DNA from 3 places in the Pseudoalteromonas agarivorans genome. Region 1 is predicted to be linked to each of the others. Evidence: predicted binding sites of a transcription regulator. Region 1 holds the regulator's gene; each other region holds the start of a gene.
What was found. Region 1 encodes sigma-54, which starts transcription at its own class of promoters, with help from an activator protein. Its sites were predicted from a motif close to GTTGGCACGNNNNTNGNNT; they were not measured.

Region 1 (5,989 bases):
ATATGCGATATTGATGGTGTATTTTCTGATGGCCGAATTTACCTCGGTAACCAAGGCGAAGAATTAAAAGCATTTAATACAAAAGATGGTTTTGGCATTAAAGCGCTAATTAATAGCGGTTTTGAAGTTGCGGTCATTACGGGGCGTCACTCAGAAATAGTACAAACTCGCATGAGCAGCTTAACTGTGCAGCACATTTATCAAGGCCAAGAAGACAAGCTTATTGCTTATCAAGAACTCAAAAACACTTTAAAGTTAACTGATGAACAAATAGCCTATATTGGCGACGATGGCCCTGACATGCCAGTAATGGAGCGTGTTGGCTTTGCCGTTGCAGTTAACGATGCGCACCCGCTAATTAAGCGCTTATCGCATTACACTACGCAAATGCCTGGTGGCTTTGGCGCCGTTAGAGAGCTCACAGATTTACTTATGCTAGAGAACGGCATAGCGCTTACAACACAAGGCACCAGTTCATGAATGCAGCACGCGTTATACTCAGTGCGTTATTCATCGGCTGTATGGTTTGGCTTTGGTACCCTTATTTTACCCAAACCAATGTAGCGCCAGAGCAAGAACCTGAAGTAATTGCAAAGCCCGATTACACCGCTATAGAGCTTAAGCAAACAGCCTATGACGAGCAAGGCAAAATAAGCCATAAAGTCACTGCGGCTAAAATGGAGCTGTACCAACAGCTTGGTTTTACATTTTTTGAAAAACCTATTTTCACCTTGTATAACGAAAAGCAAACATGGCGAATAAATGCAGACGAAGCAACGCTTTACGAAGATAAACAACTTATTTTAGAAGGCAATGTGGTTGCTAAAAATTTAGTTGATAACGCCATGATAGATAACATCAATGCCGATAACATCGAAGTCGACATTAAAGCGCTAACAATGCGCTCTGAGCAGCCAGTGGTTGTCACTGGGCCTAATTTAAAAATTGTCGGTAAAGGCCTTGAAGCCGATTTAAAAACCGAAGTAATAAAACTAATTAACCATACGCGAACAATATATTATGACCAATAAACTCACTAAAATACTTATTATCCCATCGCTAATGCTTGCATTTAGCGCCTCTGCTGCTGAGCCTGCTGCTCAACCGCCAGCAAATCAAATTTCTATTAGTGCAGACCGTCAAGAAGGCCAACTTAAAGAAAACGTAGGTATTTTTGAAAAGAACGTCGAAATTGTGCATGGTAATCGCAAAATTACAGCCGACCGACTCGAAGTACATAAACGTGAAGACTTAGGGGATAACAAACAACTCCTTATTGCCACTGGCAGCCCAGCCTACTTCGAAGAAAAACAAGACGATGGTACTGTAATGAGTGCCAGTGCAAACGAAGTACGTTACGACGTAGCAAAGCGATTTTTAACGCTTGTTGGCGATGCTGAAGTCGCACAAGCCGGTCAAAAAATTAATGCTAAAAGTATTACCTACGATATGCAGCAGCAGCTTATTAGCGCAGAAAAAGACGAAAACTCTACGGATCGTGTCCACACAATTTTAGTGCCTGTTGAAGCAAAAATTAAAGAAAAAACAGGTAACGAAGGTCAACCATGAGCACCTTAAAAGCAGAACTATTAGCAAAAAGCTATAAAGGCCGCCAAGTTGTAAAAAATGTAGGCCTTGAGGTAGAAGCCGGCAGCATTGTTGGCTTATTGGGCCCTAATGGCGCAGGTAAAACCACCACCTTTTATATGATTGTAGGGTTAGTACCTAGCGACAAAGGCAAAATTTCTATTGATGATAACGACATTACGTTATTACCTATGCACAGCCGCGCCCGCTTAGGCATTGGCTATTTGCCGCAAGAGTCATCAATATTTAGAAAGCTGACAGTTTATCAAAACTTAATGGCGATTTTAGAAACGCGTAAAGAGCTCAATAAAGCCGCGCGAGAAGAAACGCTTAACAACTTACTTGATGAATTTAGTATTCAGCATATTCGCGATAGCCAAGGTATGGCGCTTTCTGGTGGTGAACGCCGCCGTGTAGAAATTGCCAGAGCACTGGCAGCGAACCCTAAATTTATTTTATTGGATGAGCCTTTTGCTGGTGTTGATCCGATTTCAGTGTTAGATATAAAGAAAATAATAGAACATCTTAAAAACCGTGGCATTGGCGTATTAATTACCGATCACAATGTAAGAGAAACCCTTGATGTTTGTGAAAAAGCCTACATTGTTTCTCATGGGGAGCTAATTGCATCTGGCACCCCAGAACACGTATTAAATGACAAAACTGTACGCGATGTTTATTTAGGCGAGCAATTTAGGCTGTAACATTTAAGCCACACCTACAAGCATCTGCTAATATTAATTATAACAACATAAAAGGATTGTTAGAGATACATGAGGCAATCATTACAGCTGCGCATGGGCCAGCAACTTACAATGACTCCACAATTGCAACAAGCGATTCGCTTGCTGCAGCTCAGTACATTGGATCTCCAGCAAGAAATACAAGAAGCACTTGATAGCAACCCGCTATTAGAAGTAGAAGAGCAAGATTACACGGAAGAGTCGGCTGGAAAAAATGAACAAAAAGCAGATACGGATGATGTAACCGTAAGCGCATCGGCTGACGATACAACCAGCGAGTACGAGCAAGACAGTGGCGAAGCTTTAAATAAAGACACCATTAGCGATGATATGGCAATGGATGTAACTTGGGATGAGTACATGAGCGCAGCCCCTGCTGCATCCTCAGGCCCAATGCCAGAAGATGAGTCTATTTATCAAGGTGCCTCTACTGAAACGCTACATGAGTATTTAATGTGGCAGCTTCAGCTTACTCCTTTTAGCCCAACTGACGAAGCCATTGCTATTGCCATTGTAGAAGCTGTAGATGACTCGGGTATTTTAACGCTAAGTTGCGAAGAAATTTTAGAAAGCTTTAACCAAGAAAACGATGACGAAGTTGAAGTTGAACTTGACGAAATAGAAGCCGTTTTAAAGCGTATTCAGTTATTTGACCCTGTAGGTATAGCCGCGCGCAGTTTACAAGAGTGCTTGTGTATTCAGCTAAACCAGTTTGATAAAGACACCCCTTTTATAGAACAAACTAAAATGATCTTAACCGATCACATTGATCTATTAGCGGCACGCGACTATCGTACATTAATGAAAAAGACTAAGCTTAAAGAAGACGAGCTTAAAGAGGTCATGACCCTAATACATACCCTCAACCCAAAACCTGCAGATACAATAGTAAGGGAAGAGTCTGAGTATGTAATACCGGATGTGTCGGTTAAAAAAATAAAAGGCCGCTGGGTGGTAGAGCTAAATCCAGATAGCATGCCAAAAATACGCGTAAATAGTCAGTACGCGGCTATGTCTCGTACCGTAAAATCAAGTGGTGATAGCCAGTTTATTCGCTCTCACTTACAAGAAGCTAAATGGTTTATAAAAAGCCTTGAAAGCAGAAACGACACGCTACTTAAGGTAACTAACTGTATTGTAAAACAGCAACAGGCATTTTTTGAACATGGCCCAGAAGCCATGAAGCCAATGGTTTTAAACGATGTTGCTGAAATGGTAGAAATGCATGAATCGACAATTTCGCGTGTTACTACGCAAAAATATATGCATACGCCACGTGGTATTTTTGAGCTTAAGTATTTTTTCTCAAGCCACGTAAGCACTGAAAACGGCGGAGAGTGTTCATCAACCGCAATACGTGCCCTAATTAAAAAGCTAATTGCCGCGGAAAACTCAGCTAAACCATTGAGTGATAGTAAAATTGCGGATATATTGGCAGAGCAAGGAATTAAAGTAGCTAGACGCACAATAGCAAAATACCGTGAATCGCTAGCTATTCCACCGTCAAATCAGAGAAAGAGTTTGATATAAGACGTAAAAAACAAAGAGGAAATGCTTATGCAACTAAACCTAACTGGTCGTCACGTAGAAGTAACTGATTCACTTAGAGACTATGTAAATAATAAATTTGCAAAGCTAGAAAGGCACTCAGATCATATTAGCAATGTGCATGTCATTCTCGATGTAGAAAAACTCAACCAAAAAGCAGAAGCGACTATTCATGTAAGTGGCGCAGATTTATTTGCCTCAACAGAGCACCAAGATATGTATGCCGCTATAGACTCGTTGATTGACAAGCTCGATCGTCAAGTCATAAAACATAAAGAGAAGCTTGCTAGACACTAATATTATGAAATTAAGTACATTAGTATGCCAGGACTGCAGCAAAGCTGCGGTCCTTTTTAGTAGTAAAAAAAGAATTTTAGAGTTTATCAGTGAGCTTGCTCATGAAAAGCTCCCCTACTTACCACAACAAGATATTCTTAATGCGCTGGCAAGCAGAGAAAAGCTAGGCAGTACTGGTATTGGCCGGGGGATCGCCATTCCTCATGGCAGAATGGGTGGCGTAGAAGAGCCGCTGGCTTTAGTACTTGTTAGCGACACGCCTGTTAACTTTGACGCTATTGATAACTGCCCTGTTGATATTTTTGTTGCACTCATCGTACCAGATGGCGATAACCAACAGCACCTAAAGACTCTGGCAACCATAGCTGATAAACTGAGCAACAAAGAATTTTGTAAACAGCTGCGTAGTGCTAAAACCGATGCAGAGCTGTATCAAGTAATTGTTGATCAATCGTAGTAAATACTAAGGGCTATAAATGGAGTTAATTATCATAAGCGGCCGTTCTGGTTCAGGTAAGTCGGTTGCTTTACGCGTGGTTGAAGATTTAGGCTATTATTGCGTAGATAATATTCCGGTCAACCTACTGCCCTCTTTAGTGCGAAGTGTTTCAGATAACTATGACAAAATAGCCGTTAGTATAGATGTTCGTAATATCCCCAAAGAACAAGACGAATTTAACGATATTCTCGAGTACCTTCCTGACTTTGCTAAACCCACACTGTTTTATTTAGATAGTGATGATCAAACACTGATCAAACGTTTTTCAGAAACACGCAGATTACACCCTTTATCCATCGATTCACTGCCGCTTGATTTAGCAATAAAAAAAGAAAAAGAACTGCTTGATGTACTCGTAACGCGCGCTGACTTTATGCTTGATACCACCGATTTAAGTGTGCACCAATTAGCAGAGTCAATTCGCGAAAAAATACTGGGTAAAAAAGATAAGCAACTTATTGTAACGTTTGAATCGTTTGGCTTTAAACACGGCATACCTAAAGAAGCTGATTATGTTTTTGATGCTCGCTTTTTGCCAAACCCCCACTGGGAGCCTGAACTTAAACCGCTTACGGGCCTTGATCAACCAGTAAAAGATTTCTTGGCAAATCACAGCATAGTGCAAAAATTCACTTGGCAAATTCAGACCTTTGTACAAACTTGGTTGCCACACTTAGAGCGTAATAACCGTAGTTACCTCACTATTGCAATTGGATGTACTGGTGGTCAACACCGCTCGGTTTATTTAGCGCAAGCCATTGGTGAGAGCTTTGCTATGACGCATCCGAATGTCAAAATTCGTCATCGTGAGCAAGAAAAGTAACCTTAAAATAATAACCTGTTCAGTTTAGGTATAGTAATTTATGCGCTGTGAAGACACATTTTTAATAAAAAATAAATTAGGCTTACACGCCAGAGCGGCAACGGTCCTTGCGCAATTAGCTGTGCAGTTTGATGCTAAAATCACCTTACACCAAGATGATAAAGAAGCCGCAGGCGACAGCGTATTAGCTTTAATGCTACTTGAAAGCAGTAAAGGTAAAGAAGTTAAAGTAGTCTGTGAAGGCCCTGATTCAGAGCAAGCTTTGCATGCGGTTGGGCAATTAATTGCACAACGATTTAACGAACAAGAATAATTTAAAGCACCATAGCCTTATAAGTTAAAGACTTATCAGGCCAGACTATAAAGATTTAGTAAGTTAGGGTATTCCGACTCGCCTAATTTAGTGCTTTAATTTAGAGTAATAAAGCCATGCCCCTGCTAAATTTGGTTACTTAATTTTAAACACTAATTTAGTCCCAGCATTGGGTTTAG
Region 2 (5,989 bases), 130 kb from region 1:
TTATATACGCAATAACTGCGTTGTTATCTTTTTTAATACTGGCTAAATAATTAATATAATCGGCTCTTGCTTGCTCACTCTCACCGTTGCTTAGCCACTGTTTAACAAAGCTGTTTTGCGCAATTTCTTTGGCAACAATTATAGGAGTGGCAAGTTCGAGTTCAATTTTGCTTTTTACTTCACTCAATGCGGTGGGTAGATCAACCTTTGCGAGCTTTTCATCGGTATGATTTTGAATACTATTTGAAAATAAAAATGTAGAAACCGCTAACGGCACAACAATAGCCAAAATAAGACTAATATAAACTTTTTGTTTAAGTAACATACAATACCTGTAAATGGATAAAGGACTTAACTAACACTTGCTTAGAATAAATATAGGATCAGCTGAGCAATAAGCCCAATAATTAGAAAAAATAGAACATAAAAGAAGAGCGTGTATTTTAATTTAATCCACCACAGGAAAGCGAATTAAATTTTAAAGGCGCAAGGCTAGCAACACTAACCTCGCGTAAGGTGCACTAGGGTGAATCGGGCCACTCTTGCTCGTTAATTATACCTTGCGCAATCAGGTTTTTTCTTAATTGGCTAATCGTGTGTTTTAACTCGTCACGAATAAGCCTAATGGCAGGCGTTATAAGCTGGCGGCTAGGCAGTACTAACCACATTTCAGTGAGGGGGATTTTGTAATCGGGCATTAACCTTTTTAGTCTGCCTGCTAATAAATCTTCAGCTACATCAATGGCCGATTTTTTGGCTATCCCGGTGCCATCAACACACCAACGCCTAACTATATCGCCATCGTTAACGGCGCGATCGCTGCTCATTTTAACCTTGTATTTTTGGTTATCGTTATACAGCTCCCACCCATCATGCACTACCTCGTAGAGCTTATATAAAAGGGCATTATGATTCAGTAGGTCATCTGGCGTTAACGGCTCACCGTGCTTTTTAATGTAATCAGGCGAGGCGCATAGCACGTGTGCTATGTTACAAATTTTAAAGCCGTATAAATTTAGCTCCTGTGCGGCTTCTTTAGTTAAGGCGCGCAGCGCAACATCAATTCCATCACGGTAAAAATCAGCGCGGCTGTCGCTTGCTTGTAAGCGCAGCGTCACTTCGCTGTGTTTATCCATAATATTATTTAGTAATACCCGCATAAGGTTGCGCCCCATTTCCGATGACACTGCTATTCGCACTTCACCACTAATAGATTGCTGTTCCTCATGAATAAGCACTTGCCCTTGTTGCAATAAATCGAGTGCCTGCTGACACAGAGGTAAATACCGTTCCCCTTCAGGCGTGAGGCGTATTTGCCTTGTTGTGCGCACAAATATTTGTGCCCCAAGCGCCTGCTCTATACGCTTTAACGAGACACTTGCAGCCGATGAGCTCATATCTAATTGATTTGCAGCAGCTGTAATTGATTGCAGCTCAGCCACTTTGAGTAATACTTGTAAATCAGCTATTTTCATCAAACCCTCTTATTGCATAAACCAGCATGCGTAACTATAACGTTATTATCCACGTTTTTGCGAAAGTGTATTTAACTTATGCCCATTTATTGACTGAATTTTAAGCCGTACTATAGCGCTATACCAACTTAACGGAGCTTTTAAATGAAATTTTTACTAAACGCATCAACTCTTGCACTGGTTGCAACACTCATATCAACGCCAGCCTCTGCAGAGCAAAGCGCATCAAAAGTTGTTGCTGCAAGCAATATTGACTGGGGTTACTTAAACCCGCTACGTGGTGATAAAAGCCCTGGCGCTGCAGATTTATGGGGAAACCGCACAACCGACACTGCAACAGGCATGTTAGTACGCTTTAAAAAAGGCTTTGAATCTCCGCCGCACATTCACAACATTACCTACCGCGGTATCGTTATTGAAGGGCAAATGCATAATGACGACCCAACAGCCGAAAAAATGTGGATGCCAGCGGGTTCGTTTTGGACACAACCAGCAGGTGAAAACCACACCACTGCAGCCAATGCTGAAACAAATTTAATTTACTTAGAAATCGACTCAGGGCCGTACTTAGTTAAACCAACTAATGCCCAGTTTGATAATGGTGAGCGCCCGTTAAACCTACATGCAGACAACATAGTATGGTTAAACAGCAGCGATTTAAACGACATTAACGCCCAAGGCGTTCAAACCGCCTACCTTTGGGGAAGTACAGCCGATATGAACGGCTCAATGATTAAACTTCCTGCCGGCTTTAAAGGTGAATTAAAAACAGATGCAAGCGAATTTCGTGCTGTTGTTATAGCCGGCGCCGTTGAGTACAACTCAAGCGAGCAAGATAAAGCGCAAAACCTAAGTGCAGGCAGCTATGTAGAATCAACCGGTAACTTTACCCACACGATTGAGAACACTAGCGACAAAACAGCCACTATTTACATTCGTACTAACAGTAAGTACCAAGTAAATTAGAAGCTACTTAAAAAAGTAAATGGCATAAAAAAGCGCACTGTTTAGTGCGCTTATTTTTTATTTATTAATACTTAAAAGCTATAACGAGCAGTTAAGCTAACTAAATCTAGCTCGTCCAATGAGGTGTAATTAGCCCCAAGTGAAACGTTGTTATTAATGTAGTAACGTGCGCCCACACTGAAAGATGTTTCACTCTCATCTGCAATATCGACATTGCCTACTCGGCCATCTAGCTCAATATTATCACTTACCATAGAGCGAACACCTACAGATAGACTATAGCCATTTTCGTCATTCGAAGCACTACTTCCACGATACGATGCCTCTAGCTCTACGTTTTCGTAAGTTGCTAAACCATAAAAGTCAGTGTTCGCGCCAATAGCTGTGCGATAACCTATTCCAGCACTAAGCCAGTTTAAGTCCACATCTACACCATCATCTGAATTACCCATAGTTTGGTATTGGCCAGATAGGAAAATGATTGAAGCTGGCTTTTAAATAATAGAGACGGTATAGGCACGTAAACAACTAACCTAAATGCTGTATAAAAAGTACAGTAGAGAATATTTTTTATTGGCTATAACTATTTAAAAATTGGAAAGCTTTGAAAAGTGGTGGCCCCTCCCAGACTCGAACTGGGGACCTAACGATTATGAGTCGTGTGCTCTAACCAACTGAGCTAAGGGGCCAACTTTGTATAACTACGAGGTAGTTAATTTTTGAAGCGTTTAGCCACTGAGCGACTAAAGCGGGTTGCAGTATAAAAAGTTTTTTAAGGCTTGTCACTAGCAAAAACCTTTATTTTAACAATCAGTAAGCTGACTGCTTAAATAGTAATCTTTTTGCATGCGAATAGGTAGGAAATAACAGAAAAATAAACGCAGAAGTATGTAAGCCGCTTTTTTACAATTTTAATAACTATAAAAAAGTGGCCGGCTCACATTGAACACACCACACATTATTTTTTAGCAATAATGTAGATAGCGTGAATTAAACCAGGGAAGTAACCCAGTAAAGTTAGTAAAATATTTAGCCAAAAGTGCATACCTAAACCAACTTGTAAAAATACACCCAGTGGCGGTAATAAAATCGACAATATTATACGAATGATATCCATGATGTAGCTCCTTTAAAAATGACAAGCAAAAAGCCCAGCTAAGCTGGGCTTTTTAGTATAGTGTATTATTCAGCAACAATAGTTAGTTCATCTACTACGTCACGAACATCTTCAGCATTTTTAGCAATTTTTACTGCTAACTGCTTTTCAGCTTCTGTTTCAACAGAACCTTTAAGTTTTACTATACCGTTGTCGGTATCAACGTCGATATCTGTACCGTCAACTTCTGAGTCAAATAAGAAACGTGTAGTAATTACTGTGGTGATTTTAGCGTCAGTTAAGTCGTTATCGTCATCATCCATAGTGTCACGATCTTTGTCGTCCATATCCATGTTTTTCACAACAGTTAGGTTGTTTTCTACATCAGATACGCCATCTAGGCTAATTACAAGTTCTTCAGCTAGCTCTTTATCAAGGTCGCTGTCTACTTTACCTGTAAGTACTACCTTGCCATTTTTTACATCAGTGTTAATGTCAAAGTTGTTTAGATTAGTGTTCATAAGAAGCACTGTTTCTGCCTTACCATCAATCCAAGCATCTTTACTTTCATTTTCCCAAGTGCCCGCTTGAGCACCCATAGCTGTAGTACCTAGAACTAAAGCCGCAATCATAGATTTGTTGAATGTTTTCATAATCTTTCTCCTTTTGATTAAAGACACTTTTATATATGCGAGCTTTAGGCCAACTTTATTAACACTTTAAATTCATGAAGTTAGCTATTTTATTGGGTATAAATAAAAATACCTCCGAGTAAACATTTACAGGCTATTAGGTAAAACTTTCTTAAGTGGTGAAAATAACGATTATATTGCTGTTTTGGTTAATCTATCGTTAATATATAAATTAAGCGGAGTTATTAAAACAATAAACCATTGATATATAAATAGTTAATTTTTGGTACACCACTTGCTATGTACTGTGGTAACTCATATAAAAAGGATTATTCCCATGTCTGTAAAAATTGAAGACCGCCCAATAGATCAAGTTCGCGAACAAGTGATAGACCAACTTATTTATAACTACAGCCATGGTGTTATTTCAGCTGAAGCCTTTGAAAGGCGCTTAGACAGTGCAATGGAAGCAACCGATAATGCCGCGTTACTTAATTTAGTAGAGGATTTAACCCTTACTACAGATACCCAGTACAGTGCTCATAAGCAAACGCAATTTGCCCCTAACTACAGCGCCCAACAAGCGGATGAAGAAAACTTAACACTGCGAAGCATTTTAGGCTCAAGCGAGCGTAGCGGCCAATGGGTGGTGCCTAAAGATATTTATATTCAAAACTATATGGGGTCGATTGTTTTAGATTTTACTGATGCCATTTTTGCCCACCAACATGTTACCGTGCATGTAAATTGTATTTTTGGCAGCGAAGAAATTTACGTACCAGAGCATGTTAATGTAGTTTCTAAAATGTTTTGTATATTAGGTAGTTTTGAAAACAAAACGGTGTCGCTTAATAAGCGCCAAGGCCCAACAATTAACCTCGAAGGTAAAACAGTTTTAGGCTCGGTGGAGGTAAAAGTTAAACGCACCATTAAAGAAAAGTTTGTGAGTTTTGCTAATGATTTAAAGGCCCAGCTTGGGGTGAGTAATAAATAATACGGGTAAAAACACAATGGGTAGAAAAGCCATATTATGCGCTTTTCTACACCGTTATTTACTACCTATTTTATAAGTCGTTATTACGCTCGCTTGGAATGTCACTCATATATTGCACAAACTCAACCTCGAACCCTGCTGGGTCTAGGTAATATACGTTTTTTCTAAATGGGTTTTCTGCCCCCTCTTTATCAATGCTAAATCCGGCGTGTTTTAAGCGCTGTATAACAGCGTCTAGGTTGTTTGTAACGTAGGCAAAGTGAGCCAGCCCGACTTGATGCCCTGCCAAATCTCTGTTTTTATGCTCGCCATTATCGCTTATAGCAATGTAGTGATTATCGTCGCCAAAATGTACCCAGCGCTTAGGTTTACCATACCAAGTGTTATGCCCTTCACTTCTAATTGACCAATAAGGAAAGGCTGCTTGATAAAATTTAAGCATGGCATTTATATCGTTTACTACTAAATGTACGTGTTCTAATTTCATTATTATTTACCCTAGTTGATTGCTTAAACACAAGATAAAACCTCAAGCTAACTTTAGGTAAAGCACTTTTTTTACTTTTTAGTATTATTGGCGTGTATTGCCCTTGTAAGATTAATTTTTACAACAGTATGTTTGCTAGCAGGACGCGGAAGCTTTGCTTCATGGAAGTTATTGAACTCCCAAGGCTTCGCACTTCGCGCTGTGATTAAGTCGCCCTTCGGTTGAACAAATTTCAATCCATACACGCCAACACGTCTTAGATACGAATAAATTTACATGCATTTCAAGGCCGTATAAAAAACGCACAAAAGTATTTAGGGTTTATTGTTTACTTTATGG
Region 3 (5,989 bases), on a different contig from region 1:
CTGTTTAGTATTACCATGGTGCCGCCTGCGGTGGTGTCTTTATTTTATAAAGATGGTGGTGGTGTTCCTTTTGTATTAGCGTTTATATTTAGTGTGGTTATTGGTTTAACAGCTTATTACCCAAACAGGCATGAAAACGGCGACTTAAAAGCACGCGAAGGCTTTTTAATTGTTGTACTGTTTTGGCTGGTACTAGGGGCGTTTGCATCGTTACCGCTGATTTTTTTGCAAGAACCTAATTTGTCTATGGCCGATGCAGTATTTGAGGCCTTCTCTGGCCTTACAACCACTGGGGCCACTGTACTTACCGGAATTGAATACCTGCCTAAGTCTGTTTTGTTTTATCGCCAGCAATTACAGTGGTTTGGCGGTATGGGTATCATTGTACTTGCTGTTGCTATACTGCCCATGCTTGGGGTCGGTGGCATGCAGTTATACCGAGCTGAGATCCCAGGCCCGGTAAAAGATTCAAAAATGACCCCCCGTATTGCCGATACCGCAAAGCACCTTTGGTACATTTATGTGTCGTTAACGGTAACCTGTATGTTGGCGTATTGGGCGGCAGGTATGGAGTGGTTTGATGCTATATGCCATGCGTTTTCTACAGTGGCGATTGGCGGTTTTTCTACTTACGATGCCTCAATAGGGCACTTTGATAGCCCTGTCATTAACTTTATATGTGTTTTCTTTTTAATTATTGCTGCGGTTAACTTTTCACTGCATTACGCGGCGGTAGCGAGTCGTAATATTCAGGTATACATTCGCGACCCTGAATTTAAAGTTTTTTTACTGGTACAGTTAGCGCTGGTGGTTATTTGTTTTACGGTGCTCTCATCTAACGAAATATTTGCCGATGGCGATGAAACCCTCGATCAGGCCTTATTTCAGGCGGTTTCTATGAGTACCACAGCCGGTTTTGCCACCGATAACTTTTCTACTTGGCCGCTGTTTTTACCTATATTGCTTATTTTTTCGAGCTTTATAGGTGGCTGTGCAGGTTCAACCGGTGGCGGTATGAAAGTTGTACGCGTGTTTTTACTTTACCTACAAGGCATACGTGAGCTTAACCGCTTAGTGCACCCACGTGCTATATACTCTATTAAGCTTGGTCGTAAAGCCCTGCCCGATAAAGTAGTTGAAGCGGTTTGGGGGTTTTTCTCAGCGTACGCGTTGGTGTTTATTATTATAATGCTGGCACTAATGGGAACCGGCATGGACAACATTACCGCGTTCTCTGCTACGGCGGCGTGTTTAAATAATTTAGGCCCAGGCTTAGGTGATGTTGCCTCGCATTATGGGGCGGTGAGCGATGGTGCCAAATGGCTATTAACCATTGCCATGGTATTTGGTCGCTTAGAAATATTCACCTTACTCGTGCTATTTACGCCGACCTTTTGGCGTGGGTAATAATATATAAATGATGCTTAGGAACAGGCATGCCACATTCTAATTTAGATAAATTACACCAGTTAACAACAGGGCGATTGGTCGACTTGGAAATTGTTACGCCTACCAGTAGTAAACGCGTAAAAACAGAGTTTATTGGCTTGCTAGAAAATAAATTTATTATTTTAAATTACCCAAGTTCAAAGCGTTTACCTGCTGCAAGTGATTACCTACGTGATGGTGTAATGGTGGTGGTAAGAGCGGTTATAGAAGGCAGTGGCGGACAAGTAATAGCATTTAGGCAGCAGCTTATGTCGGTTGCCTCACACCCTGCTAGGCTCATTTTTATTAATTACCCTACGCAAGTGCAGTTATTTGCACTGCGCGCGCAAACACGCATACCTACCTTATTACCTGCAAAATTAACTCTCAGTGACGATAGAGTACTTGAAGGGGTGATTAAAGACATCTCGCTTACCGGGGTGATGTTTGATGTACGCGGCGATCAAAACGATGAAAATATTAAAGATATGCAATGCACGGTGACGGTTGATACCAACAATAAATCATTTACTGGCGAAATATGCAGTGTAAAAGAACACGCCGCGGGAGTTAATTGTGGTATTAAACTTCTAGCCAGTGAAGATGAAATGAAGGCATTTATGAAAGAGCACTTTATCGATCCCGCGATGCTTGAGCTGCCATTAGAATAAGCACTTTCGCTTAATAGCAACAAATGGCCATTTTTTACTTGAGTGGCAGTCATATTTTTTAAAACTTCAAAAAATAATTTTTATTTTCTATAAAAATCAGTTGTATAGATTAGTTTTACGAGTGAGTTATTTTAATGCGTTAGCTCCCCTCATGGCTAAAATTTAGTCTCTTTTTTCGATAAAACTTCATTCTTACAATTTACGCCGAAAATTGTAGCTTTTTTCTCTTATGTAACTAGCTGTTTTTATTGTATTTAAAAACTTAGCTTTACCCTTTGTTGCTAGTTTGCAACATAAAACCCCGCAAATTTATCAAAAATAGCCAAGTGCTCTTTTAACTAATTGAAATTAATGAGCTTTTAAAACTTGGCATTCAAGTTGTAATAGTCTGGCTGTACTGAACAATAACGTGATTTAAAGTAAAACACTTAATCGCACACATATACTTGAAGGAATTATATTATGAAAAGCATTAATAAAACTTTAGCACTTATCGCCCTTGCTTCATCATCAGCGGCATTTGCAGCAACCGATTTTGATACGTTAGATGTAGATGGCAGCGGCACGATTAGCAAATCAGAGGCATCAATTGATGCAAAACTGATGAGCATGTTCTCAGAATTAGATACTGACCAAGATGGTGAGCTATCAAAAGAAGAATTTTCAGAAGCTTAAAGTGTGGTAACAATCCTGAGTTGCCAATGACAACCTAAGTAGGCAAGGGAGCTTACGAAAAAGGATTACAAGGATTGCGTACACCACGTAGTGAACTTAACTAATTTGTTTATATTGAAGGATTAAATTATGAAGCATTTAAATAAAGCACTCGCATTTATGGCTATTGCCTCTTCTTCTGCTGCCTTTGCAGGGACTGATTTTGACACGCTAGATGTAGATGGCAATGGCGCCATCAGCCAAGCTGAAGCATCGGTTGATGCGGATTTAATGGCTGAGTTTGTTGAGCTTGATACCGACGGAAATGGTGAGCTTTCAAAGCAAGAGTTCTCTAAATACTAGGGTGTGATGATCTTTGCCAATTGAGCGCAGGGCAGCGCATGTTCACTTAGCAAAGAGTCATTTGCTCTAATCCAATGTGCATTAAAACTTAATAATGCACATTGGCAAAAGCACTTTTTAGTTAATTTTTAAACCCATGGATCTTAGAAAAGGATTTCCTCTTAATTAGGACACAACTATGAAAACATTAAATACAGCACTTGCCGTTATCGTATTAGCTTCTTCATCAGCGGCGTATGCTGCAGTCGACTTTGCCTCGTTTGATGCCGATGGTGATGGTGCAATTTCAAAGCAAGAAGCGCAGGTAAATTCACAGCTAGTGAAGATTTTTGACCAGCTAGATACTGATGGTAATGGTGAAATTTCTGAGCAAGAGTTTTCAAAAGTACAGTAATTAGTAAGCTGCTAAGCAGGGTTGCCTAGCATTAAAAAAACATACTCCACTAAAGCCGCCTTAGTCAGCGGCTTTTTTGTGTTTAACTATAAAAATATAGCGCTAACTTGGAATAGCTTTTCTACTACGTTGATATGCTTTTTATCGATTAAAAACATAATAACGTGATCACCAGACATAATAACCGTGTCGTCGTGGGCAATCAGTACGTCGTCATTACGTACAATAGCGCCAATCGTTGTACCTGCAGGTAGCTTGATATCGGCAATCGCACGGCCAACTACTTTTGATGTGTTTTCATCGCCATGGGCAACGGCTTCAATGGCCTCTGCCGCGCCTTTACGTAACGAGTACACATTAACAATATCGCCACGGCGTACGTGTGTAAGTAGCGCCGAAATAGTTGCTTGTTGTGGTGATATAGCAATATCTATTTCACCCCCTTGCACTAAATCTACATACGCACCACGCTGAATAAGCACCATGGTTTTTTGTGCGCCCATGCGTTTTGCAAGCATAGCCGACATTATATTTGCTTCATCGTCGTTGGTTACGGCAATAAACACATCAACTTGCTCTATGTGCTCTTCAGATAGTAGTTCTTGGTCTGAGGCGTCTCCACAAAACACGACGGTGTTATCTAGCATTTCAGAGAGTTGCTCAGCACGCTCTTTACTGCGCTCTAGTAACTTAACGCTGTGGTTTTTTTCCAGTGAGCGAGCAAGGCCTGCACCAATGTTACCACCACCGGCTATCATAATTTTTTTGTAAGAACGCTCAAGTTTTTGTAGCTCGTTCATAACTGCGCGAATATGCTTAGTGGCAGCAATGAAAAATACTTCATCGTCCGCTTCTATTACCGTGGTGCCCAGTGGCTTTATAGCTTTACCTTGGCGATAAATTGCTGCTACACGGGTTTCTACATTCGGAATATGCTCTTTTAAAGCAGAAAGCGCATAACCCACTAATAAGCCACCGTAGTAAGCTTTTACAGCCACAAGAGAGAGCATGCCATCGGCAAATTGCAGCACTTGCAACGCGCCCGGGTAATCTATTAAACGGCGAATATATTTGGTAACAAGTGCTTCGGGGGCAATATAGTGATCAACCGGGAGGTCATCGTTATGAAATAGCTTTTCGCGGTATTTTAAATATTGCTCTGATCGGATACGGGCTATTTTAGTTGGCGTATTAAAAATACTATACGCGACTTGGCACGCCACCATATTAACTTCATCTGAGCTGGTTACCGCAATAATCATGTCGGCGTCTTCAGCACCTGCACGTCTGAGCACATCTGGGTGTGCACTGTGCCCCGTGACCCCTTGTAAGTCGTACTTATCTTGTAGCTCTCGTAAGCGGTTGCCGTCTATATCAACAACGGTTATTTCGTTTTGTTCGCCAACTAAGTTTTCAGCAAGCGTACCACCGACTTGTCCGGCACCGAGTATGATTATTTTCATTATTTACCCGAATTACTGTTTAATTAAAAAAATAGCCATTTACTGTTTAATAAATGGCTATTGAGTGTACGGCTATTAGGCTTTTTTAACTAGCTTAGCGTAATAAAATCCGTCGCTTTCACCTGGTAGTAATTGTAAACCAGGGTTGGTAACTGTGTCGTTGTCGTGCAGTGGTATATGCTCAACGTCACTATTATTAGCTAAAAATTTAGCGACTTGCTGTTGGTTCTCTTGCGGCAGTACCGAACAGGTTGCGTATATCATTGTGCCGCCTGGTTTAAGTAGCGGCCAAATGCTATTGAGTATATCGCTTTGTAGTGTGGCTAAATCTTCAATGTCGGATGCGCGGCGAAGCCATTTAATATCTGGGTGGCGGCGTATAACACCGGTTGCCGAACAAGGGACATCTAATAAAATGCGGTCAAACTGTTGCTCATCCCACCAGGTGTGTGGCTGCGAAGCGTCTGCACATTGTAGGTCTGCGCCTAAACCGATACGGGTTAAATTTTGTTTAACACGTTCTAGGCGAGTGGCGTCACTATCAAGTGCTAATACTTCTGCATCAGCAAGCTCTAATATATGACATGTTTTACCGCCAGGTGCTGCACAGGCATCTAAAATGTATTCATCAGCTTGAGGTGCTAAAAAGCGTGCGGCTAATTGCGCTGCGGCGTCTTGTACTGAGCAGGCGCCCACATCAAATTCTGGCAACGAAAATACATCACGCGGCTTAGCTAGTTTAATACCATCAACAAACTCAGGGTTTAACGTGTGCTCTATATCGTTAGCCGTTAACATTTCGCTGTATTGTTGCGTGCTGTATTGGGCTTGATTGACACGTAACCACATAGGGGCTTGTTGTTGGTTTTCTTCAAGAAGCGCTTCCCAGTTGCCTGGGTAGGCAGCTTGCACTTGTTTAATAAACCAATTTGGATGGTTATATAAACACACTGGTATTTGCTTGGCTTTTTCTTCAAGCTCGCTTTGTTGGCGCTGAAAACTACGCAAAATAGCGT

Region 2: a site for sigma-54 is predicted at 4,226-4,244, ahead of NQT65_RS13470 (BON domain-containing protein). Genes of this name have one in related genera too.
Region 3: a site for sigma-54 is predicted at 2,465-2,483, ahead of NQT65_RS19505 (EF-hand domain-containing protein). Genes of this name have one in related genera too.

The regions. Positions count from the first base shown of each region.
Region 1 is NZ_JANIGJ010000007.1:210,954-216,942, reverse strand. It holds gene kdsC (3-deoxy-manno-octulosonate-8-phosphatase KdsC) at 1-480, shown strand, start outside; gene lptC (LPS export ABC transporter periplasmic protein LptC) at 477-1,031, shown strand; gene lptA (lipopolysaccharide transport periplasmic protein LptA) at 1,021-1,569, shown strand; gene lptB (LPS export ABC transporter ATP-binding protein) at 1,566-2,291, shown strand; gene NQT65_RS14055 (RNA polymerase factor sigma-54) at 2,361-3,860, shown strand; gene hpf (ribosome hibernation promoting factor) at 3,888-4,175, shown strand; gene NQT65_RS14045 (PTS sugar transporter subunit IIA) at 4,180-4,632, shown strand; gene rapZ (RNase adapter RapZ) at 4,652-5,497, shown strand; gene NQT65_RS14035 (HPr family phosphocarrier protein) at 5,538-5,810, shown strand.
Region 2 is NZ_JANIGJ010000007.1:84,475-90,463, reverse strand. It holds gene NQT65_RS13500 (methyl-accepting chemotaxis protein) at 1-325, opposite strand, end outside; gene NQT65_RS13495 (LysR family transcriptional regulator) at 522-1,475, opposite strand; gene NQT65_RS13490 (DUF4437 domain-containing protein) at 1,620-2,441, shown strand; gene NQT65_RS13485 (outer membrane beta-barrel protein) at 2,513-2,920, opposite strand; tRNA gene NQT65_RS13480 (tRNA-Ile) at 3,054-3,130, opposite strand; gene NQT65_RS13475 (YqaE/Pmp3 family membrane protein) at 3,400-3,558, opposite strand; gene NQT65_RS13470 (BON domain-containing protein) at 3,624-4,190, opposite strand; gene NQT65_RS13465 (LiaF domain-containing protein) at 4,507-5,163, shown strand; gene NQT65_RS13460 (VOC family protein) at 5,234-5,650, opposite strand.
Region 3 is NZ_JANIGJ010000016.1:41,257-47,245, forward strand. It holds gene NQT65_RS19495 (TrkH family potassium uptake protein) at 1-1,407, shown strand, start outside; gene NQT65_RS19500 (flagellar brake domain-containing protein) at 1,437-2,099, shown strand; gene NQT65_RS19505 (EF-hand domain-containing protein) at 2,562-2,774, shown strand; gene NQT65_RS19510 (EF-hand domain-containing protein) at 2,904-3,116, shown strand; gene NQT65_RS19515 (EF-hand domain-containing protein) at 3,295-3,510, shown strand; gene trkA (Trk system potassium transporter TrkA) at 3,597-4,973, opposite strand; gene rsmB (16S rRNA (cytosine(967)-C(5))-methyltransferase RsmB) at 5,049-5,989, opposite strand, start outside.